2 regions of the Kocuria rhizosphaerae genome follow, and region 2 is predicted to be linked to the other one. Evidence: predicted binding sites of a transcription regulator. Region 2 holds the regulator's gene; the other holds the start of a gene.
The links. The regulator LexA, encoded in region 2, represses DNA repair genes until DNA is damaged. The targets are predictions, from matches to a motif close to TCGAACANNTGTTCGA.

Region 1: a site for LexA is predicted at 6,578-6,593, ahead of ruvA (Holliday junction branch migration protein RuvA). Genes of this name have one in related genera too.

What each region holds. Positions count from the first base shown of each region.
Region 1 covers NZ_JBISWL010000069.1:118,852-129,939, reverse strand. Annotated here, with positions in the region: gene ACH9EU_RS08150 (HIT domain-containing protein) at 1-48, shown strand, start outside; gene ACH9EU_RS08145 (M3 family metallopeptidase) at 55-2,142, opposite strand; gene ACH9EU_RS08140 (hypothetical protein) at 2,425-2,802, shown strand; gene ACH9EU_RS08135 (MurT ligase domain-containing protein) at 2,883-4,190, shown strand; gene ACH9EU_RS08130 (type 1 glutamine amidotransferase) at 4,202-4,924, shown strand; gene ACH9EU_RS08125 (YebC/PmpR family DNA-binding transcriptional regulator) at 5,123-5,884, shown strand; gene ruvC (crossover junction endodeoxyribonuclease RuvC) at 5,881-6,504, shown strand; gene ruvA (Holliday junction branch migration protein RuvA) at 6,639-7,280, shown strand; gene ruvB (Holliday junction branch migration DNA helicase RuvB) at 7,283-8,428, shown strand; gene yajC (preprotein translocase subunit YajC) at 8,512-8,976, shown strand; gene secD (protein translocase subunit SecD) at 9,064-10,881, shown strand; gene secF (protein translocase subunit SecF) at 10,881-11,088, shown strand, end outside.
Region 2 covers NZ_JBISWL010000146.1:41,986-53,073, reverse strand. Annotated here, with positions in the region: gene miaB (tRNA (N6-isopentenyl adenosine(37)-C2)-methylthiotransferase MiaB) at 1-1,457, shown strand, start outside; gene miaA (tRNA (adenosine(37)-N6)-dimethylallyltransferase MiaA) at 1,454-2,362, shown strand; gene dapF (diaminopimelate epimerase) at 2,395-3,357, shown strand; gene ACH9EU_RS17540 (methyltransferase) at 3,371-4,033, opposite strand; gene hflX (GTPase HflX) at 4,143-5,795, shown strand; gene ACH9EU_RS17530 (helicase C-terminal domain-containing protein) at 5,824-7,899, shown strand; gene lexA (transcriptional repressor LexA) at 7,930-8,676, opposite strand; gene ACH9EU_RS17520 (LysM peptidoglycan-binding domain-containing protein) at 9,022-9,447, shown strand; gene ACH9EU_RS17515 (histidinol-phosphate transaminase) at 9,580-10,683, shown strand; gene hisB (imidazoleglycerol-phosphate dehydratase HisB) at 10,856-11,088, shown strand, end outside.

The sequences.
Region 1 (11,088 bases), on a different contig from region 2:
CTGGGGGACACCCGCCGGGACATCGCCGAGGCCTGGCCCGCCGGCTGAGCGGCGTCACCGGCCCCGGGGCCCGGCGCGCGGCCCCCGGGGCCGGTGCACGAATTCCTCCCGGGGCCGCAGCCCGCGCCGTTCCAGCAGCGCGCTCAGGTGGGGACGCCGTCCGAGGAGGGCCTCGAACGCCTCCATCGGGGCGGTCTCGTTGCCCCGGGAGAGGACCTCCTCGGCGAAGCGGCGGCCGTTCTCCCGGGTGAGCCCCCCGTGGGCCGTGAACCACTGGGCGGTGTCCGCGTCGAGGATCTCCGCCCAGAGGTAGGAGTAGTACCCCGCGGAGTAGCCGCCGGCGAAGATGTGCTTGAAGTACCCGGTCCGGTAGCGGGGGGCGATCCCGTGCACGTCGACCCCCGCCCGGGCGAGCGCGTCCGGCTCCACGGTCCGCGGATCGGGCAGCCGGGCGGGGTCCTCGAGACCGTGCCAGGCCAGGTCCAGGCAGGTCGCGGCGAGGTACTCCACGGTCCGGAAGCCCTGGCCGTGCGCCGTGGCCGCCCGCAGCCCGTCGAGGGTCCGCTCGGGGAGGGGCTCGCCGGTGCGGTGGTGACGGGTGTAGTGCGGGGCCACGTCCGGGTGCAGCACCCACATCTCGTGCACCTGGGAGGGGTACTCCACGAAGTCCCGCGGCACCTTCGTCCCGGAGAACGAGGGCAGGTGGACGTCCGAGAGCAGACCGTGCAGGGCGTGGCCGAACTCGTGGAAGACCGTGACCACCTCGTCCAGGGTCAGCAGCTTCGGCCGGCCCGCCGGGGGCCTCGCGAAGTTCGCGTTGTTGACGACGACGGGCCGCTGCCCCGCGAGCCGGTTCTGGTGCACCAGCGCGTTCATCCACGCGCCGCCCTGCTTGGTGGGGCGCGTGAACCAGTCGCCGAGGAACAGCCCCACCCCGTCCCCGTCGTCGTCGGTGACCTCCCACACGCGTACCTGGGGCAGGTAGCCGCGGAGGTCGTGGCGCTCCGTGAAGACCAGCCCGTAGAGCTCCCGGGCCGTGCGGAAGATCCCGTGCTCGAGCACGGACTCCAGCTCGAAGTGCTCCCGCAGCCCGGCCGCGTCCACGGAGAAGCGCTCCCGGCGCAGCCGTTCCGCCCAGAACGGCCAGTCCCACGCCTCCAGGGCGTGACCGGCCAGCTCCTCGAGCTCCGCCCGCTCCTCGAGCGCGTTGCGCACGGCCGGCCCGGTGACGCTCTCCAGCATCTCGTGCACGGCCTCGGGGGAGGGCGCCGTGGTGCCGGTCATGACCTGGTCGCCGTGGCTGCGGTAGCCGAGCAGCACGGCCTGCTCCGCGCGCAGCTCGGCGATCCGGGCCGCCACGGGCAGCAGGTCGAGCTCGCTCTGCGACCCCTCCCCGCCGTGCGCGCCGGTCCCGCGGTTGACGGCGGCCAGGTGGATCCGCCGGCGCAGCCCGCGGTTGGTGAGCACGGACAGCACCGGCTGGACGGTGGACAGGGTGGGCGTGAGCAGCCAGCGGCCGGGACGGCCGTGCTCGGCGGCCGCGGAGGCGGCGGCCTCGATGTCCTCCGGGGACATGCCGTCGAGCTCCGCGGGGTCGTCGACCACCACGGCGGAGGCGTTGACCTCCCGGATCAGGCCGTTGCCGTACCGGATGCTCAGCGCGGAGAGCTCGTCGTTGATCTCCCGCAGCCGCCGCTGCTCGTCCAGGGACAGCTCCACCCCGGAGGCCCGGAACCACGAGACGTACTCGTCGAGCACCCGCACCTGCCACGGCTGCAGGTCCTTGCGGTCCACCGCCCGGACCCGGGCGTAGAGCTCCTTGTTCAGGGTGAAGTCCGCCCTGTGCTCGGCCAGCCGCGGGGCGAGCTCCTCGTAGATCCGCTGGACGCCGGGCGTGTTGTGCGCGGCGGTGAGGGTGAAGAACACGGACTCGACCCGGTCGAGGTCCAGGCCCCCGCGCTCCAGCGCCTCGACGGTGTTCTCGAACGTGGGCGGGCCCGGATCCGCCAGCACGGCGCGCACGCACGCGAGGTCCACCGCCATCGCCGCCTCGAAGGCCGGCAGGAAGTGCTCCTCGCGGAGGCCCGCGAAGTCGGGCAGCTCGTAGGGGAGCTCGCTGGGGCGCAGGAGGGGGTTGTCCACGGGTCGGCTTCTGTCGGGGTCGGCGGGCGGGTCTGCACGGACACACTACTCCGCCCGGGCACGCGGCGCCGTGCCCGCGGCCACCGCCGCCCCACGTGGGCCGGTGGTGCCCACGGGGCAACGCCACTAGAATCGACGAGCCCTCTGCGCGCCGGAGTCCTCGGCGCGAGGGGGTTCCTCGCGGACCGGCCGACCGGCAGGTCCCGGAGGTCCCGGCTGGGGCAGCAGCCGCGGTTCCGTGCGGGCGTCCGCTCCGCTCGACCTCGATCCGAAAGGTGTCCCGTGCGCGAGGACCTCAGAGCCGCCGGCAGGGGTCTGACCCTGTCCCAACGCCTCCTGCTCCGGGAGCACCTGCGGCGCACCGAGACCCTGCTGGACACCGCCGAGACCGTGCAGGCGGTGGCGCCGGGGTGGTGGCGCGGGCACCGCAGCGTCGTCGTGGTCACCACGTGCCGGCTGCTGCTGGTCCGCCGTGAGCTCCTGCGGTTCTCCTCCGACCGGGCGACGATCGCCCTGGGCACCATCGAGGACCTCGCCGTCCACGCCTCGCCCCCGGACGGGGCCCGCTTCCGGATCTCCGTGGGGCTCGGCCAGGAGGAGTTCTCGGTCACCCACCACGTCGCAGCGGTGGAGCGGGCGCTCTCGGAGCCCGCGGCCTGACGGGGCGCGTCCGCGCACGCCGCAGGACGGGGCGCGTGCGCGCACGCCGCAGGACGGGGCGCGTGCGCGCACGCCATAGGATGGGGCGCATGTCCAGACCCCACGTGCGCCTGCTCGGCCAAGGCATCCGGTACCTCACGACGCTGCGGGGCGGCGGCTCCGCGTTCCCCGGCCTGGTCATGGAGAAGCTCCACCCACGGTTCGTGGCCGAGGAGCTCGCGAAGCTGCCGCACGGCGTCGTGGTCGTCAGCGGCACCAACGGCAAGACCACCACCACCAAGATGGCCGTCCAGCTCCTGCGCGCCCAGGGGTACCGGGTCTTCACCAACCGCACGGGCTCCAACTTCGTGCGCGGTGTGGCGGCCGCCCTGCTCGGGGAGATGAGCCTCACCGGGCGCCTCGACGCCGACATCGCCGTCCTCGAGCTCGACGAGGCGCACGCCGTGCACTTCGTGAAGCAGGTCCGGCCCCGCCACGCCCTGCTCCTCAACGTCATGCGCGACCAGCTCGACCGCTTCGGCGAGATCGACACGACCCGCCGGATGCTCGCCCAGGTGGCGGCCGCCACGACCGGCACCGTGGTGCTCAACCGTGAGGACCCCCGGATCGCCTCGCTCGCCGAGCACGTCCCGGCCGGCACCCGGACCCGCTGGTTCGGGCTGTCCGCACCCCTGCGCCGGATGTTCCCCTCCGACGACGACATGCGCTCGGCCGGCGGCCCGGAGGCGGAGGCCGACCACGAGGACGAGCTGGCCCCGCGCCCGGCCGCGGACGTGGAGCTGACGTCCTTCGAGGCCAACCGCGTGCACCTGGCCGTGGACGGGGAGGCCGTCGAGACCACGGTGGAGCTCTACGGCGTCTACAACATGTACAACGCCGCCGCGGCCCTGGCCCTCGCGCTCGCCGTCGCCGGGCCCGACGCGGACCGGGCCGCGCTCGTCGAGGAGCTCTCCCGGGTGACCCCCGCCTTCGGCCGCGGCGAGACGATCACCGTGGGAGGACGCCCGCTGCAGCTGCTGCTCGTGAAGAACCCGGCCGGGTTCCGGCTCTCCCTGGCCTCGGCCCGGCCCGGCGACTACGCCACGATGATCGCCATCAACGACGAGTACGCCGACGGCCGCGACGTGTCCTGGCTGTGGGACGTCGACTTCCACTCCCTGCGCGAGGCCGGCGTCGACGTCGTCTCGGGGACCCGGGCCTGGGACATGGCCCTGCGCCTCGACTACGACGAGGTGCCGGTGCGCGAGGTGGTCCCGGACCTGGGCGGGGCCCTGCGCCGCTTCGTCGCCGGGGCGGAGGACCGGCCCATGCGGGTCTTCTGCACCTACACGTCCATGCTCGAGCTGCGCCGGGAGCTCTCCCGCGTGGCCGAGGTCGCCGAGATCTGAGCGGAGCCCCCGTGACCGACCGCACCGTCCACCTCGTCCAGCTCTATCCCCGGGACATGAACATCTACGGGGACTGGGGCAACACGCTGACCCTCAAGCGCCGCCTCGAGAAGTACGGCTACGCCGTGCGGCTGACCGACCACAATCCCGGGGACCCGTTCCCGGGCGACGCCGACCTGCTGGTGGGCGGCGGCGGACAGGACTCCGGGCAGTTCCGCGTCCAGGAGGACCTGCAGCGGATCGCCCCCGAGCTGCGGGCGATGGCGGCCGGCGGCGTGCCGATGCTCGCGATCTGCGGGCTCTTCCAGCTCTTCGGCCACGAGTTCCGCACCGGCGCCGGGGAGACCCTGCCCGGGATCGGGATCCTCGACCTGACCACGGTGGGCGGGCCGACCCGGCTGATCGGCAACATCGTCCTGGAGTCCCCCGAGTTCGGCACCGTCGTCGGCTACGAGAACCACTCGGGGATCACCCGTCTGGCGCCGGACCAGGCCCCGTTGGGCAGGGTCGTCAAGGGTGCCGGGAACAACGGCGAGGATGGCACGGAGGGCGCGCGCGTGCACCACGTGGTGGCCTCCTACCTGCACGGGTCGATGCTGCCGAAGAACCCGGCAGTCGCGGACCACCTCATCCGTGCCGCCGTCGAGCGCCGGTTCGGGACCTTCGACGCCGAGCCGCTCGACGACACGCTCGCCGAGCGCGCGCGCGAGGTCTCCCGGGCGCGTCCCCGATGACCACGAGGACCCTGTCCCGGTGACCGCCCGGGTGCGGGCCCGGTGACCTGCGGGACCGGGCCGGGACGCACCCGGTAGAATGGACCAGGACTTTTCCGGCCCGTCCCGCCCGGGGCCGGCACGCGCCGCGCCGGGACGGCCGGCGCTTCCCGAGACTTCCGCGGGGCACGCCCGCGCACCACTTCCGAGGAGGAACGCATGTCAGGCCACTCCAAATGGGCCACCACCAAGCACAAGAAGGCCGCGATCGACGCGAAGCGGGCCAAGGCCTTCGCCAAGTACATCAAGGGCATCGAGGTGGCCGCGCGCATGGGCGGGGCCGACACGGCGGGCAACCCCGCCCTGGACCTCGCGGTCTCCAAGGCCAAGAAGAACTCGGTGCCCAACGACAACATCGACCGCGCGATCAAGCGCGGCGCCGGGCTGACCGGCGAGACGATCGACTACACGGAGATCCTCTACGAGGCCCGCGGCCCGCAGGGCACGGCGCTGTACATCGAGTGCCTCACCGACAACAAGAACCGTGCCGCCTCCGAGGTGCGCGTGGCGGTGACCCGCAACGGCGGCACGATGGCCGACGCCGGGTCCGTGGCGTTCCTCTTCGAGCGCAAGGGCGTCGTGGAGGTCACGAAGACCGACGGGCTCACCGAGGACGACGTCCTCGTGGCGGTGCTCGACGCCGGCGCCGAGGAGGTCGTGGAGGACGAGGAGTTCTTCGAGGTCGTCTCCGAGGCCACCGACCTCCCGGCCGTCCGCACGGCCCTGGAGGAGGCCGGGCTCGAGTACAACAACGACGACCCGCAGTTCCGCCCCACCATGAAGGTGGAGCTCGACGCCGACGGCGCCCGGAAGTTCCTGCGGCTCGCCGAGGCCGTCGAGGAGCTCGACGACGTGCAGAACGTGTACTCGAACGCGGAGATCCCCGCCGAGGTCGTGGCGCAGCTCGAGTCCGAGGACTGACCACGGGCGCCCAGCGGATCCTGGGGGTCGACCCGGGACTGACGCGGTGCGGGTTCGGGCTGATCGACATGTCCGGCAACCGCACCGCGTCCTTCGTGGACGTCGGCGTCGCCGGCACCCGGCCGGCCGACCCGCTGGACGTGCGCGTGCTGCGGGTCTGGGAGGCCACCGAGCGGTGGATCGAGCGCTACCACCCGGACGCCCTGGCCCTGGAGCGGGTCTTCGCGCAGACCAGCGTGAACACCGTCATCGGCACGGCCCACGCCGCGGGCGCGGTCATGGCCTCCGCGGCCCGTCACGGCGTGCCCGTCGCGTGGCACACCCCGTCCGAGGTCAAGGCCGCCGTGACCGGGGAGGGCCGCGCCGACAAGGCCTCGGTGGCCCGCATGGTCGTGCGGATCCTGCGCCTCGAGGAGGTGCCCCGGCCCGCCGACGCCGCCGACGCCCTGGCCATCGCCATCTGCCACGGCTGGCGCGGCGGCGGCACGGGGGTGGACGCCACCGCCCGGACGGAGACCCACCAGGGGGCCCGGCCCGTGGCCTCCCGCCCGGTCACGACCCCCGCCCAGCGGGCCTGGGCGGAGGCCGAGGCCCGTGCCCGGCGGGGCCGGCGCGGGTGACCGGTGCGGACGGGTCGCGGATCCGGTGGGGACGCGTCGGTGCCCACTGCTAGAGTGACTCGCGCACGCTCGTTCGTAGATCCGTTCGAACTCTCCGGTTCGACCGGCACCGGAGCAACGGAAGGAGGGGCGCGGTGATCGCGTCCATCACGGGACAGGTCGAGCACGTCGGCCTCACGACCGCGGTCGTGACGGTGGGCGGCTTCGGCGTCCAGGTCCAGGCGACCCCCGAGACGCTGGCCGGACTGCGGACCGGGGGGCAGGTGCGCCTCGACACCGCCTACGTGGCCCGCAAGGACGAGTCCCCGCTGCTGTTCGGCTTCCGCAGCCCCGAGGAGCGGGAGGTCTTCGAGACCATGCTCGGGGTCAGCGGCGTGGGTCCGCGCACGGCCCTGGCGGTGCTCTCGGTGCTCGGCCCGGCCGCCGTCCACCGGGCCATTGCGGAGGGGGACGCCAAGGCGTTCACCACGGTCCCCGGCATCGGGCCCAAGGGTGCCCGGCGGATCGTGCTCGAGCTCGCCGACAAGCTCATCGTCCCCGAGCGCCCTGCCCGGCCCGCGGACGCCCCGGCGGAGCCCTGGCGGGCGCAGGTCCTCGAGGCCCTCGTGGGCCTGGGCTGGAACGAGAAGGATGCCGCGCGCGGCGTCGAGGACGCCCTGGCCGGACGCGAGGAGCTCGCCGCTTCCGGGGACGTCCCCCTGATCCTGCGCACCGTCCTGGCCTGGCTGGGCGCCGCCAAGGCCGGGTCCCGGACCGCGGCGGAGCGGGGGGTCTGAGCATGGCCCGCGAGGACGGCGCCGCCGTGAACGCCCGGGACCGGCTGGTCTCCGCGGCCGACGAGCCCGACGAGAAGCAGCTCGAGTCCGCCCTGCGGCCGGCCCGGCTGGACGAGTTCGTGGGCCAGCAGCGCGTGCGCCGCCAGCTCTCCCTGGTGCTCGAGGCCTCGCGGCTGCGCGGCCGCTCCGCCGACCACGTGCTCCTGTCCGGCCCTCCCGGCCTCGGCAAGACCACCCTGGCCATGATCATCGCCGAGGAGATGGGCGCCCCGCTGCGGATCTCCTCCGGCCCGGCCATCCAGCACGCCGGGGACCTCGCGGCCATCCTCTCCTCCCTGACGGAGGGCGAGGTGCTGTTCCTGGACGAGATCCACCGCATGTCCCGGCCCGCCGAGGAGATGCTCTACATGGCGATGGAGGACTTCCGGGTGGACATCGTGGTCGGCAAGGGCGCCGGCGCCACGTCGATCCCGCTGGACCTGCCGCCCTTCACCCTCGTCGGCGCGACCACGCGCGCCGGCCTGCTGCCGGGGCCCCTGCGCGACCGCTTCGGCTTCACCGGACACCTCGAGTTCTACTCCGTGGGGGAGCTCGAGCTCGTGCTGCGCCGCTCCGCCGGCCTGATGGACCTCGCGATGACCGCCGAGGCCTTCGCCGAGGTCGCCTCCCGCTCCCGGGGCACGCCGCGGATCGCCAACCGGCTGCTGCGCCGGGTCCGGGACTGGGCCCTCGTGCACGGCGTCGGGCGGATCGACGTCCGCACCTCCTCCGCGGCGCTGGACATGTACGAGGTCGACGCCCGTGGCCTCGACCGCCTCGACCGCTCCGTCCTGGAGGCGCTCGTGCGGAAGTTCGGCGGCGGGCCCGTGGGCCTGTCCACCCTCGCGATCGCCGTGGGGGAGGAGACCGAGACCGTGGAGACCGTGGCCGAGCCCTACCTGGTCCGGGAGGGCCTGCTGGGCCGGACCCCGCGCGGGCGCATCGCGATGGCGGCCGCCTGGGAGCACCTGGGACTGGTCCCGCCCGAGCAGGCCGCGTTCCGGGACCCGGTGCTGCGCCGCGTCCCCGGGGTGGCCCCGGAGGACCCGCTGCTGTTCGAGGACGGGCTCGGGGACGGGCCCGGGGACGGCGACGGACCCGGGGTCTGAGGCTCCCCGGGTGGCGCTCAGGTCCGTCCGGGCCGGATCCCCTACCATGGGACGGAAAACCGCAACCGATCGAACGGAAGTCCGTGAGCCCGCACCTCGTCGTCCAGTCCCTCTCCGCCCAGGCCGCAGAGCCCTCGGGCGGCGGCAGCGCATGGCTGCTGCCCCTCATGCTCGTGGCCATGGTCGCGCTGCTCTGGCTGCCCATGCGGCGGCAGAAGAAGGCCATGGCCCAGGTCAAGCAGAAGCAGGCCACCATGGGCCCGGGCACCGAGGTCATGACCAACTACGGCCTCTACGGCACGATCCGCTCGATCGACCGGGACACCAACAAGGTCGTCCTCGAGATCGCCCCGGGCACCGCCGTGACCGTCCACCTGCAGACCGTGACCACGGTCGTCGACGAGGACACGGCGGCCGAGCCCGCCCCGGCTCCCGGGGCGGCCCCCGGCACGGCCGAGGAGCCCCGGGTCGTCGACACCGACGCCCCCGGCACCGTCGACCCCCTCGACGACGACGCCCGGCGCGACCCCGGGCAGCGCAACGACTGACCCCCCTCGGGACGACGGGCCGACCGCTGGTCGGCCCGTTCCCATGAGCAGGCCCGGCACCCCGGGCCGTTGTGCGTTAGGAAGACCATGGCACTGACACCAGACAAGACCTCCGGCTCCTCCGGCGGCCCACCCGCGCGCGACGCCCGCCCGGGCGCGGCGGCCGGCCCCGGGGTGCGGGAGGCCCTCTCCACCGCGCGGCGGTCCCTCGTGGGCCTGCTCGTGCTGGCCGCTGTGCTGGGCGGGATCCTGGCGTGGGGCGCCGGCACCGACCGCACCGGGTGGGGCCCCAAGCTGGCCCTGGACCTCGAGGGCGGCACCCAGATGATCCTCAGCCCCTCCCTCCAGGGCGAGGACGCGGGCCAGGAGGTGACCCCCGAGCAGCTGGACCAGGCGGTCGAGATCATCCGGCAGCGCGTGGACGGCTCCGGCGTCGCGGAGGCGGAGATCGCCACCCAGTCCGGGGACAACATCGTGGTCTCGATGCCGGGGGTGCCCTCCGCGCAGACCCGTGAACTCATCCAGACCTCGGCGCAGATGCAGTTCCGCCCCGTGCTCACGACCGCCCCGGCCGAGGTCGTGCCGGAGGACCAGCGGGTGCCGGAGGACGAGCTGCCCGAGCCCGCGGCCGAGCCCGCGGACTCCTCGGACCCCAACTGGATCACCCCGGAGCTCTACCGGGAGTTCGAGACGACCGACTGCACCTCGCCCCAGCCCCCCGAGGAGCGGGAGCGCCAGGACGCGGACTCCGCCGTCGTCGCGTGCGAGCCCGAGACCGGGACGAAGTACCTGCTCGGGCCCGTGGAGATCCAGGGCACCGGGATCAAGGACGCCTCCTACGGCACGGCGCAGAACGCCACGGGCGCGTCCCTGAACCAGTTCGCCGTGAACCTGCAGTTCGGGCCCGAGGCCACCGAACGGTTCCGGGTGCTCTCGGAGCGGCTCTACGGCATCGGCGCCGCGTCCCAGGGCGACCCGCGCAGCCAGTTCGCGATCCTCCTGGACGGGCAGGTCGTCTCCGCGCCGCAGATGAACGCCGTGATCGCCGACGGCCAGGCGCAGATCACCGGCAGCTTCACCGAGGAGCAGGCACGCTTCCTCGCGGAGCAGCTCAAGTACGGCGCGCTGCCCATGAGCTTCGAGATCCAGTCCGAGCAGCAGATCTCCGCGACGCTGGGTGCCGACCAGCTGCGGATGGGCATCCTCGCCGGGATCGTCGGCCTGGTGCTCGTGTGCGTCTACTCGCTGTTCCAGTACCGGCTGCTGGGGCTGGTGACCATCAGCTCCCTCGTGGTCGCCGGCGTGCTCACGTGGCTGGCCATCACCCTGCTGGGCTGGTCCGCGAACTACCGGCTCTCCCTGGCCGGCGTCGCGGGCCTGATCGTGGCGATCGGGCAGACCGCCGACTCCTTCATCGTCTACTTCGAACGCATCCGCGACGAGATCCGCAGCGGCCGCTCCATCCCCGCCGCGGTCCACCACGGGTGGCGCCGCGCCCGGCAGACGGTGCTGGCCTCGAAGGCCGTGAACCTGCTGGCGGCCGGCGTGCTGTACTTCGTGGCCGTGGGCAACGTCCGCGGCTTCGCGTTCACCCTGGGCCTGACCGCGATCGCCGACCTGCTGGTCGTCTTCCTGTTCACGCACCCGGTGATGGTCCTGCTCGCGCGCACCGGCTACTTCGGCGGCGGGGGGAGGCACTCCGGGCTCAACCCCGAGTCCCTGGACGCGGTCCCGCTCTACCGCGGCGCCGGGCGGCTGCGGGAGCCGGGTGCGGGGCACGACGGTCTCACCATCGCGGAGCGGCGCCGGCGCGCCGCCCAGGCCGCGCCACCACCCGACGAGGCCCCCGAGGACGCCGCCGTCGGCGCGTCCTCGTCCCGCCGCACCCCCGAGGAGAACGCCTGATGTCCCGGTTCGCTGATTTCGGCAACGCCCTGCACAGCGGGCGGAAGTCCTACCCGTTCGTGGCGCGGGCCAGGCTGTGGCTCCTCGTGGCGGCGGCCCTCGTGGCGGTCTCCCTGCTGGTGCCCGTGGTCAAGGGCGGGTTCAACCTGGGGATCGAGTTCACCGGCGGCTCGGAGTTCACGGTCTCCTCGGTCTCCGACCCCGACA
Region 2 (11,088 bases):
TGCGCACGTTCGGCTGCCAGATGAACGTGCACGACTCCGAGCGGATCAGTGGCCTGCTCGAGGCGGCCGGCTGGGTCCCCGCCGAGGGCGGGGAACCTGACCTCGTGGTGTTCAACACGTGCGCCGTGCGCGAGAACGCGGACAACAAGCTGTACGGCAACCTCGGCCAGCTCGTGCCCGCCAAGAAGCGCAACCGGGACCTGCAGATCGCCGTGGGCGGGTGCCTGGCCCAGAAGGACCAGGACACGATCCTCGAGAAGGCGCCGTGGGTCGACGTCGTCTACGGCACCCACAACATCGGGTCCCTGCCCGCCCTGCTCGAGCGGTCCCGGCACAACGCCGAGGCGCAGCTGGAGATCCTCGACGCCCTCGAGGTGTTCCCCTCGACGCTGCCCACCAAGCGGGACAGCGCCTCCTCGGGGTGGGTCTCGATCTCCGTGGGCTGCAACAACACGTGCACCTTCTGCATCGTCCCGTCCCTGCGGGGCAAGGAGAAGGACCGCCGGCCCGGTGACGTGCTGGCGGAGGTGCAGGCGCTCGTCGACGACGGCGCCGTGGAGGTGACGCTGCTCGGGCAGAACGTCAACTCCTACGGCGTGGAGTTCGGGGACCGCGGAGCCTTCGCGAAGCTGCTGCGCGCGTGCGGGGCCATCGAGGGCCTCGAGCGCGTGCGCTTCACGAGCCCCCACCCCGCCGCGTTCACCGACGACGTGATCGAGGCCATGGCCGAGACGCCCAACGCCATGCCCCAGCTGCACATGCCGCTGCAGTCCGGCTCGGACCGCGTCCTCCAACAGATGCGGCGCTCCTACCGCGCGAAGAAGTTCCTGGGGATCCTCGAGAAGGTCCGCGAGCGCATCCCGGAGGCCGCCATCACCACCGACATCATCGTGGGCTTCCCCGGGGAGACGGAGGAGGACTTCCGGGCGACCCTGGACGTCGTCGAGGCCTCCCGCTTCTCCTCCGCGTTCACCTTCCAGTACTCCATCCGCCCCGGCACCCCGGCGGCCGAGATGGACGAGCAGGTGCCCAAGGCCGTGGTGCAGGAGCGCTTCGAGCGGCTCGTGGCCCTGCAGGACAGGATCTCCGCCGAGGAGAACCGCCGGATCGTCGGCCGGCAGGTGGAGCTGCTCGTCACCGCGGAGGCCGGCCGGAAGTCCGGCACCACCCACCGGCTCTCCGGCCGCGCCCGGGACCAGCGGCTCGTCCACTTCTCCGTCCCCGGGGGAGCACCGGCCCCGCGGCCCGGCGACTTCGTGACCGTGACGGTCACCGACGCCGCCGCCTACCACCTCGTGGCCGACCCGCGAGGCCCCCAGGACTACGCGCTGCGCCGTTCCCGGGCCGGGGACGCCTGGGACCGCCGGCAGGCGGAGTCCTGCGGTGCGCCCGCCGCGACGGGCGGCTCCGTCCCGGGGCCCGTCGTCCTGGGCATGCCCGGGCTGCCCCCGCGGTGAGCGACCGGCCGGTCGTCGCCGTCGTCGGGCCCACCGGCACCGGCAAGACGGCCCTGGGCGTCGAGCTGGCGCTGCGCCTCGGCGGGGAGGTGGTCAACGCCGACTCCATGCAGTTCTACCGCGGCATGGACATCGGCACCGCCAAGGCCACGGCCGAGGAGCGGCGCGGGGTGCCGCACCACCTGCTCGACGTCCTGGAGGTCACCCAGGAGGCCTCGGTGGCGGACTACCAGCGCCGGGCCCGCGACTGCTTCGCCGAGATCCGCGCCCGCGGGCGGGTGCCCGTGCTCGTGGGCGGCTCCGGGCTCTACGTGCGGGCCGCCCTGGACGTCCTGGAGCTGCCCGGCACGGATCCCGCGGTCCGGGCCCGGATCGAGCAGGAGCTCGCCGCGCAGGGACCCGGAGCCCTGCGGGAGCGGTTGCGGCAGGTGGACCCGGAGTCCGCGGACCGGCTGAGGGACGACCGGCGCGTGGTGCGCGCCCTCGAGGTGTGGGAGCTGACCGGACGCCCCTTCACCTCGTTCATGCCCCGCCGGGAGTACGTGGGGCCGACCGTGCAGCTCGGGCTGGACCTCGACCGGGCGCAGCTGCACTCCCGGCTGGCCCGGCGGGTCGACGCCATGGTCGCGGCCGGGCTCGAGGACGAGGTGCGCGAGCTCGCCCGCCGAGGGCTGCGCGCGGGACGCACCGCGTCGCGCGCGCTGGGCTACGGCCAGTTCCTGGACGTCCTGGACGGGCGCGCCACGGTGGCCGAGGCGACCGCGGCGACCGTGGTGGCCACCCGGCAGTTCGCGCGGCGTCAGCTGACGTGGTTCCGGGCGGATCCGCGCGTGCACTGGCTGGACGCCGCCGGACCCGGGTTCGTGGAGCACGCGCTGGCGACCGTGGCGCGGACCCGGGCCTGAGCCCCCCGCGCCGCGCCGGGTATCATGTCGGGGTGACCTCCGCCCAGCCCCGGACCCCCCTGACCGCTTCCGACGACACCCCGTCCCCCTGGGGCGGACTGCGGGGCCGCCGCTTCTCGAAGGGCCACGGCACCGGCAACGACTTCGTGCTGCTGACCGACCCGCAGGGCGAGCTGGAGCTCGACCCCGAGCTCGTGGCGCTCGCCTGCGACCGCCACCGCGGCATCGGCGGCGACGGGCTGATCCGGGCAGTGCGCTCGGAGGCGCTGCCGGAGGGACGCGATCTGCTGGCCGGGGCCCCGGACGCCGAGTGGTTCATGGACTACCGCAACAACGACGGCTCGGTCGCCGAGATGTGCGGCAACGGCGTCCGCGTGTTCGTCCACCACCTGATCCAGGAGGGACTCGCCGAGGTTCCCGAGGGAGAGGTGCTGCGCATCGGCACCCGCGCCGGGGTCAGGGCCGTGGCCCGCACCGACGCCGGCTACGCGGTGGACATGGGGCCGTGGACCTTCCTGGACGGCGAGGCCGCACGCTCGCGGGGATCGGACGCCGTGGTGACCGCCCGGGGGCTCAAGGTGGCCCGACCCGCGCTGTCGATCGGCATGGGCAACCCGCACACGGTGGTGGCGCTCGCCGAGGGGGAGAAGCTGGACCAGCTCGACCTGTTCACCGCCCCCACCGTCCGGCCGGTCCCCGAGGAGGGCACGAACGTCGAGTTCGTGGTCCCGGCCGACGGCGACGACGACGGCGTGGGCCGGGTGCGGATGCGGGTGCACGAGCGCGGCGTGGGCGAGACCCAGTCCTGCGGCACGGGCGCCTGCGCGGCGGCGGCCGCGACCCGGTTCTGGGGCGGGGTCACCGCCCCCGACCAGTGGCTGGTGCAGGTGCCGGGGGGCGTGGTCTCCGTGACCTTCGTCCCCGCCCCGGACGGGGCGGAGCACGTCGTGCTGGCGGGCCCCGCGGTGATCGTGGCCCACGGCACCTTCGCCTGAACCGGAGGGCCGGTCAGGACCCCCGCCCGACCCGCAGCACCCGGAAGCCCTTGTCGGTCGCGTGCCGCGACACCGCGTACTCGGCCCCGAGGGCCGCGCCCAGCCACTTCTGCAGGGAGTCGGCGCCCAGGTTCTTCTGCACGACCAGCCACGCCGTCCCGCCCGGGGCCAGACGGGGCAGCCAGTGCAGGAGCAGCTCGTGCAGCTGCTGCTTGCCGATCCTGATCGGCGGGTTGGACCAGATCGTGTCGAAGCGACGGCCGGCGGGCACCCGCTCGGGCAGGAGCACCTCGACGTTGGTCAGGCCCAGGGACGCCGCGTTGTCCCGGGTCAGGCCCAGGGAGCGCTCGTTGACGTCCACCGCCGTGACCCGGGCACCGGGCGCGGCGCCGGCCATGCTCAGCGCGATCGGCCCCCAGCCGCACCCGAGGTCCAGCAGCTCCGCCCCGGTGGGGTCGGGAACATTTTCCAGCAGCACGGACGTTCCCCTGTCCAGACCACGGGGGCTGAAGACCCCGTTGGAGGTCTGGAGGGCCACCTCCCGTCCCCGCAGGAGGACGGCCACGGTGCGACGCTGCTCCGGCCCCGTGGGCTCCTCGGAGAAGTAGTGCTCGGTCCCCGGGTTCGGGGTCGCCGGGCCGGCCACGGGGTCGGGGGTCTCGGAACGCGAAGCCATAGCTCCTCATGCTACCGACCGGGACCGGCCGGCCCGCCGCCGGGACGGGCCGACCGGGTGTCGGCCACCCGGACTAGAATGGGCGCACCACATGCCCGCGAAAGGAACCATGACGCATCCCCGTGAGACCCCTGCCGAGCCCCGCCCCGAGACGGCGGAGGCCGGGAACGGCCTGAGCCGGCAGGAGCTGGAGGACGTCGTCGAGCGCGTCCTGTCCCGGGCGCGCGCCCGGGAGCAGTCGGCCGGCGAACCCCTCCGGGACGGCGCCGCGGCGCCGGCCCCGCACGACACCGCGGCGGACGCGGGACGGCTCACCGGCCGGGCCCGGGAGATCGCCGACGCCGAGGACGAGCACTCCGTGCACGACGGCGAGCAGCAGGACCTCGAGGAGCGCCGCGCCCTGCGCCGCGTCGCCGGGCTGTCCACCGAGCTCGAGGACGTCACCGAGCTCGAGTACCGGCAGCTGCGGCTCGAGCGCGTGGTCCTGGCCGGACTGTGGACCGAGGGCACCCTGGCGGAGGCGGAGAATTCCCTGCGGGAGCTCGCCGCGCTCGCCGAGACCGCCGGCTCCGAGGTGCTGGACGGCATCGTGCAGCGCCGGACGAAGCCGGACCCCGCCACGTACCTGGGCTCGGGCAAGGCCAAGGAGCTGCGGGACATCGTGGCGGCCACGGGCGCCGACACCGTCGTGGTCGACTCCGAGCTGGCCCCGTCCCAGCGCCGCGGGCTCGAGGACGTCGTGAAGGTCAAGGTCATCGACCGCACGGCGCTGATCCTGGACATCTTCGCCCAGCACGCCAAGTCCAAGGAGGGCAAGGCCCAGGTCGAGCTGGCCCAGCTCGAGTACCTGCTCCCGCGCCTGCGCGGGTGGGGCGAGTCCCTGTCCCGTCAGGCCGGCGGTCGCGCCGCCGCGGGCGAGGGGATCGGCTCCCGTGGCCCGGGCGAGACCAAGATCGAGCTCGACCGGCGCCGCATCCGCACCCGGATGGCCAAGCTGCGCCGGGAGATCGCGGCCATGAAGCCGGCCCGCGAGACGAAGCGGCTCAACCGCCGCCGCAACTCCGTGCCGTCCGTGGCGATCGCCGGGTACACCAACGCCGGCAAGTCCTCGCTGCTGAACCGGCTGACGGGCGCCGGCGTGCTCGTGGAGAACGCGCTGTTCGCGACCCTGGACCCCACCGTCCGCCGCGCACAGACGCCGGACGGCATCGGCTACACCCTCTCGGACACGGTCGGCTTCGTCCGCTCCCTGCCCACGCAGCTCGTCGAGGCGTTCCGCTCGACCCTCGAGGAGGTCGCCGACGCGGACCTCATCCTGCACGTGGTGGACGCCTCCCACCCCGACCCCGAGGGGCAGATCCGGGCGGTGCGCCAGGTCTTCGCGGACATCGACGCCCAGAACATCCCCGAGATCATCGTGCTGAACAAGGCCGACGCCGCCGACCCCTTCGTCGTGGAGCGGATCAAGCAGCGCGAGCGCAACGTCGTGGTGGTCTCCGCCCGCACGGGGGAGGGCATCGGGCAGCTGCGGGAGCGCATCAGCGAGTCGATCCCGCGCCCGGAGACGGTGCTGGACCTGGTCGTCCCGTACCAGCGCGGGGACGTGGTGAGCCGGCTGCACGACTGGGACGCGGAGATCCTGCGCACGGAGCACCTCCCCGAGGGCACGCACCTGCTCGTGAAGGTCCGCGAGGACCTCGCGGCGGAGCTGGCCCCGTTCGCCCCCGAGAACGCGCCCGGCTTCGGCGCCGAGAGCGCCTGAGGGCGTGGCCGCCGTCGTGGACGCCGCCGTGGACGCTGCCGGGCGGGACGGTGCCCGGGTGCGCCCCGAGACGCTCCCCGGCGCCGCGGAGGCGCTGAACCTGCTGGACACCGCGGTCACCGCGATGGGCGGTCAGGTCCGGGACGGCCAGCGGCTGATGACCGCCAAGGTCGCCGAGGCGCTGGACCGCCGCCGGCACCTGCTCGTCCAGGCCGGGACCGGGACCGGGAAGTCCCTGGCCTATCTCGCCCCGCTCGTCGAGCACGCCCAGCACGCGGACAAGCCGGTGGTCGTGGCCACCGCGACCCTCGCGCTGCAGTCGCAGATCGTGGGCCGGGACGTCCCGCGGCTGCTGGCCGCCCTCGAGGGCGAGCTCGAGCGGGAGGTCGACGTCGCCCTGCTCAAGGGCCGGAGCAACTACGTGTGCCGGCACAAGCTCGAGGGCGGGTACCCGTCCGACGACGAACCCGGGGCGCTGTTCGCGCCGCCGGACGCGGCCCCGCACCCGGGGGCCGCTGCGCCGGAGACCTCCGGGAGCCCCGGCCGGCTCGGCCAGGAGGTCCAGCGCCTGCGCGAGTGGGCGCGCTCCACGGGGACCGGGGACCGGGACGAGGTGCTGCCTGGGGTCGGTGAGCGCGCCTGGCGGCAGGTCTCCGTGACCGCCAAGGAGTGCCTGGGCCGCAGCTGCCCCTTCTTCGAGGACTGCTTCGCGGAGCTCGCGAAGGAACGGGCCGCGGAGGCCGACATCGTGATCACCAACCACGCCCTGCTCGCGATCAACGCCTTCGAGGGGATCACCGTGCTGCCCGAGCACGACGTCGTGGTCATCGACGAGGCCCACGAGCTCCAGGACCGGGTGACCGGGGCCGTCACCGGCCAGCTCTCGGCCGCGATGGTGCGCGCGGCGGCCGCGTCCCTGCGCAAGCACACGAGCGCCGCCCCCGACCCTCTGACCGCCGCGGCCGCGAACCTCGAGGGCGCCCTGGCGGGGGCTCCCGCCGAGCTGCTCCACCGCGGCCTCGACGACGCCCAGGCCGCCGCCGTGGCGCAGGTCCGCGACGCCGCACGCACGGCCATGACCGAGTCCAAGGCGAGTGCGGGAGGCTCCGGCGGGGAGCGGGACGGGGACGCCGGGCGCCAGATGGCCCGTTCCCGGGTCAGCGACGTGCTGGAGCTCGCCGAGCGGGTCCTCGCCGCCCCGGAGCAGCGCGAGGTGCTGTGGATCTCCCGGCAGGGCGGCTGGGAGCCCGGCCGCGGGTACGTGCCCGCGGCGGAGACGGACCCGGCGACCCTGCACGTGGCGCCACTGTCGGTCGCGGGGACCCTCCGGGAGGGCCTGTTCGACGGCCGGACCGTCGTGCTGACCTCGGCGACCCTGGCCGTGGGCTCGTCCTTCGACTCCGCCGCCGGGGCGCTCGGCCTGCGCGGGGAGGGCGCTCCACGCTGGGAGGGCGTCGACGTCGGCAGCCCGTTCGACTACCCGCGCCAGGGCATCCTCTACCTGGCCGAGCACCTCGAGAAGCCGGGCCGCCGGCCCACCGGGGCCCAGCTGGACGAGATGCTCGCGCTGCTCGAGGCCTCACGGGGCGGCGCCCTGGGACTCTTCTCGTCCCGGCGCGCCGCCGAGGAGGCCGCCGAGGCGCTGCGGGAGCGCACCGACCTGCCGATCCTCTGCCAGGGGGACTCCTCCCTCCCCGGGCTCGTCCAGCAGTTCACGGACGAGCCCGCCACGAGCCTGTTCGGGACCATGAGCCTGTGGCAGGGCGTGGACGTGCCCGGGGACTCCTGCCGGCTCGTGATGATCGACCGCATCCCGTTCCCGCGGCCGGACGACCCCCTGGCGACCGCCCGCAGCCGCGCCACGGAGCGTGCCGGGGGCAACGGCTTCATGGCCGTCTCGGCGACGCACGCGGCCGTGCGCCTGGCGCAGGGCACCGGGCGGCTCATCCGCTCGGGCGGGGACCGCGGCGTGGTGGCGATCCTGGACTCCCGGATCGCCACGGCGCGCTACGGCGGGTTCCTGCGCGCTTCGCTGCCGCCCCTGTGGACCACCACGGACCGGGCGACCGTGCTCGGGGCCCTGCAGCGGCTGGCCGGCGCCTGACCCCGGCCCGGCGTCCGGCCGGAGACCGCGTCAGAGGCTGCGCAGCACCGAGACGACCTTGCCCATGACCGTGGCGTGGTCGCCGAGGATCGGCTCGTAGCGGGTGTTCTGCGGGAGCAGCCAGGTGTGGCCGTCGCGCTGGCGGAACGTCTTGACGGTCGCCTCCTCGTCGAGCAGGGCCGCCACGATGTCGCCGTTCTCGGCGGAGCTCTGCCGCCGCACGACGACCCAGTCGCCGTCGCAGATGGCGGCGTCGATCATGGAGTCGCCCCTGACCCGGAGCATGAACAGCTCGCCGTGCCCGACCAGCTGGCGGGGCAGGGCCAGGACGTCCTCGACCGCCTGCTCGGCCGTGATGGGACCGCCGGCCGCGATGTGGCCCACGAGCGGGACCATCGTGACGTCCGAGGACGTCGACAGCTCGGCGACGGGGCCCGGTGCGCCGGCCGCGGGCGCGGCGGCGGCGTCCTGGGCGGGGGCGTCGGAGGTCCCGGCGTCGTGCAGCCGCAGGGGGGTCAGGACCTCCATGGCCCGCGGCCGCTTGGGGTCGCGGCGCAGGTAGCCCAGCTGCTCCAGCCGGGAGAGCTGGTGGGTGACGCTCGAGAGCGAGGCCAGGCCCACGAGGTCGCCGATCTCCCGCATCGACGGCGGGTAGCCGTGCTCGGCGATGGAGCGCTGGATGGCCTCGAGGATCGTCCGCTGGCGCACGGTGAGACCGCGGCCGCTGCTGCGGACGGGCCGCGGACGGGGGTCCTCGGGGGTGGGGCGCTGGGCCATGGGAGCGTCGTCCTTTCCCGTCCGGATGGTGGTGCCGCCGTCGGCGCACACCGGTCCGGTTCCGATGTCGGACCCGGGTGGTTCCATGATTCCCGGAGCGCCAGGGCGCCGGATGGCCCGGAGCGTGCCGGCCGGAGGCCCGGACGTGCTCCCAGCCTAGGCGAGACCCCCGGTGGCTTCAAACACTTGTACGAACGGGTCTCGACATTCTTCGCAGACCCGTGCTAGACATGGAACTCCACGATTCGAACACATCTTCGAACGCCTGCCGGATCACGATCCCGGCCGGGCGACCCGGAGTCCGAGATCGTCCGCCTCGTGCGGGAACGTCAAGGAGGTCAAGTCATGAGTGCCAGCACCACCCTCGGCGCCGTCCGTCCGCACCGTCACCCCGCCGGCCCGCCGCGGGGCCGGCCCGCCCTGCTCCTGCGCCCCGCCGCGGAGGCTCCGGCGCCGCGTGCCCCGCTGACGCTCACCCGACGCGGCCGCCTCGTCCTGCTGGGCCTTCCCGTGCTGGCCGGCTCCGCGGCCCTCGTGGTGCTCGCGGTGGTCTTCCTCGTGCCGTCCACCGCCACGGCCACGAGCGGGCCCGTTCCGGGCGCGGGAACGGAGGTCGTCACCGTGTTCCCGGGTCAGAGCCTGTGGGAGCTGGCGCTGGCGGCCGAGCCGGACCGCGACCCGCGGGACGTCGTGGACGAGATCGTGGAGCTCAACGACCTGCGCACCTCCCGCCTCGTCGCCGGCCAGCAGCTCGAGGTCCCCGCGGTCTGAGCCCGTTCCGCGGCCCCCGGGCGGGGGCCCGGACGCCGGACCCGGGCCCCGGCGCGAACCCCGGGCGGCCGGTGCGAACTCCGGGCGGCCGGTGCGGCGCCGGGACCCGAACTCGGGCACTAAACTGTCCGGGTGACGCAGAACCTGGACCGACTCAACGCCCTCCCGCTCCGCGACGACCTGCGCGGCCGGACGCCGTACGGCGCCCCGCAGCTCGACGTCGCCGTGGCCCTGAACACCAACGAGAACACCCACCCGGTCCCGCAGGACGTGCACGCCGCGATCGTCGAGGAGGTCGCCGCCGCGGCCCGGACCCTCAACCGCTACCCGGACCGGGAGTTCACCGTGCTGCGCGAGGAGCTCGCCGCGTACCTCGGCCACGGACTGACCGCCGAGAACCTGTGGGCGGCCAACGGGTCCAACGAGATCCTGCAGCAGATCCTCCAGGCCTTCGGCGGGCCCGGGCGGAACCTGCTGACCTTCGTCCCCACCTACTCCATGTACCCGTTGCTCGCCGCCGGCACGCACACCGGCTTCGTGGCGGGGGAGCGCGCCGCGGACTTCGGCCTCTCCGCCGAGTCGGCCGCCGAGCAGGTCCGCCGCCACCGCCCCGACGTCGTGTTCCTGTGCTCGCCCAACAACCCCACGGGCACGGCCCTCGGGGCGGACGTCGTCACCGCCGTCTACGAGGCGGGGGAGCCGTTCCGCACGGTCGTGGTCGTGGACGAGGCCTACGCCGAGTTCTCCCACGGCGGCACGTCCACCGCGCTCTCGCTGCTGGAGGGCCGGCCGCGCCTCGTCGTCTCCCGCACCATGAGCAAGGCCTTCGCCCTCGCCGGAGCGCGCCTGGGCTACTTCGCGGCCGCGCCCGAGGTCGCCGACGCGGTGCGGCTCGTGCGCCTGCCGTACCACCTCTCCGCGGTCACCCAGGCGACCGCGCTCGCGGCCCTGCGCCACTCGGCGACCCTGCTGGCCGACGTCGAGGACATCAAACGGCAGCGGGACCGGATCGTGGACGGTCTGTTGCGCCTCGGCCTGAAGCCCGCCGCCTCGGACTCCAACTTCGTGTTCTTCGGCGGCATGGCCGACTCCCGGGCCATGTGGGAGGCGCTGCTCGAGGACGGCGTGCTCGTGCGGGACGTCGGGATCCCGGGGCACCTGCGGGTCACGGCGGGCACCGAGGCGGAGACCACCGCGTTCCTGAGCGCCATGGAGCGCGTCGTCGCCACCGGCTGAGGCGGGAGCGGCCCGCACCGTCCGGCACCCGGGGCGGCCCGCACCGCCGGGCCCGGATACCATGGAGCCAGACCACCACCGGAGCCGACGCGCCGCCCCTGCCGGGCGGCCCGGTCCGGACCACCCGCGGCCCGCCGACGGCCGCGCCGCGCCCGCGAGGAGTTCCACCCGCATGACCGACCAGACCCCCGTCCGCGCCCCCCGCCGCGCGTCCCTCGAACGGCGCACGAGCGAGTCCTCGGTGTCCGTCGAGATCGACCTGGACGGCACCGGCGCGAACGACATCGAGACCTCGGTGCCGTTCTACGACCACATGCTGACCGCGCTGTCGAAGCACTCGCTGATCGACATGCGGATCCGCGCGACCGGCGACACGCACATCGACGTCCACCACACCGTCGAGGA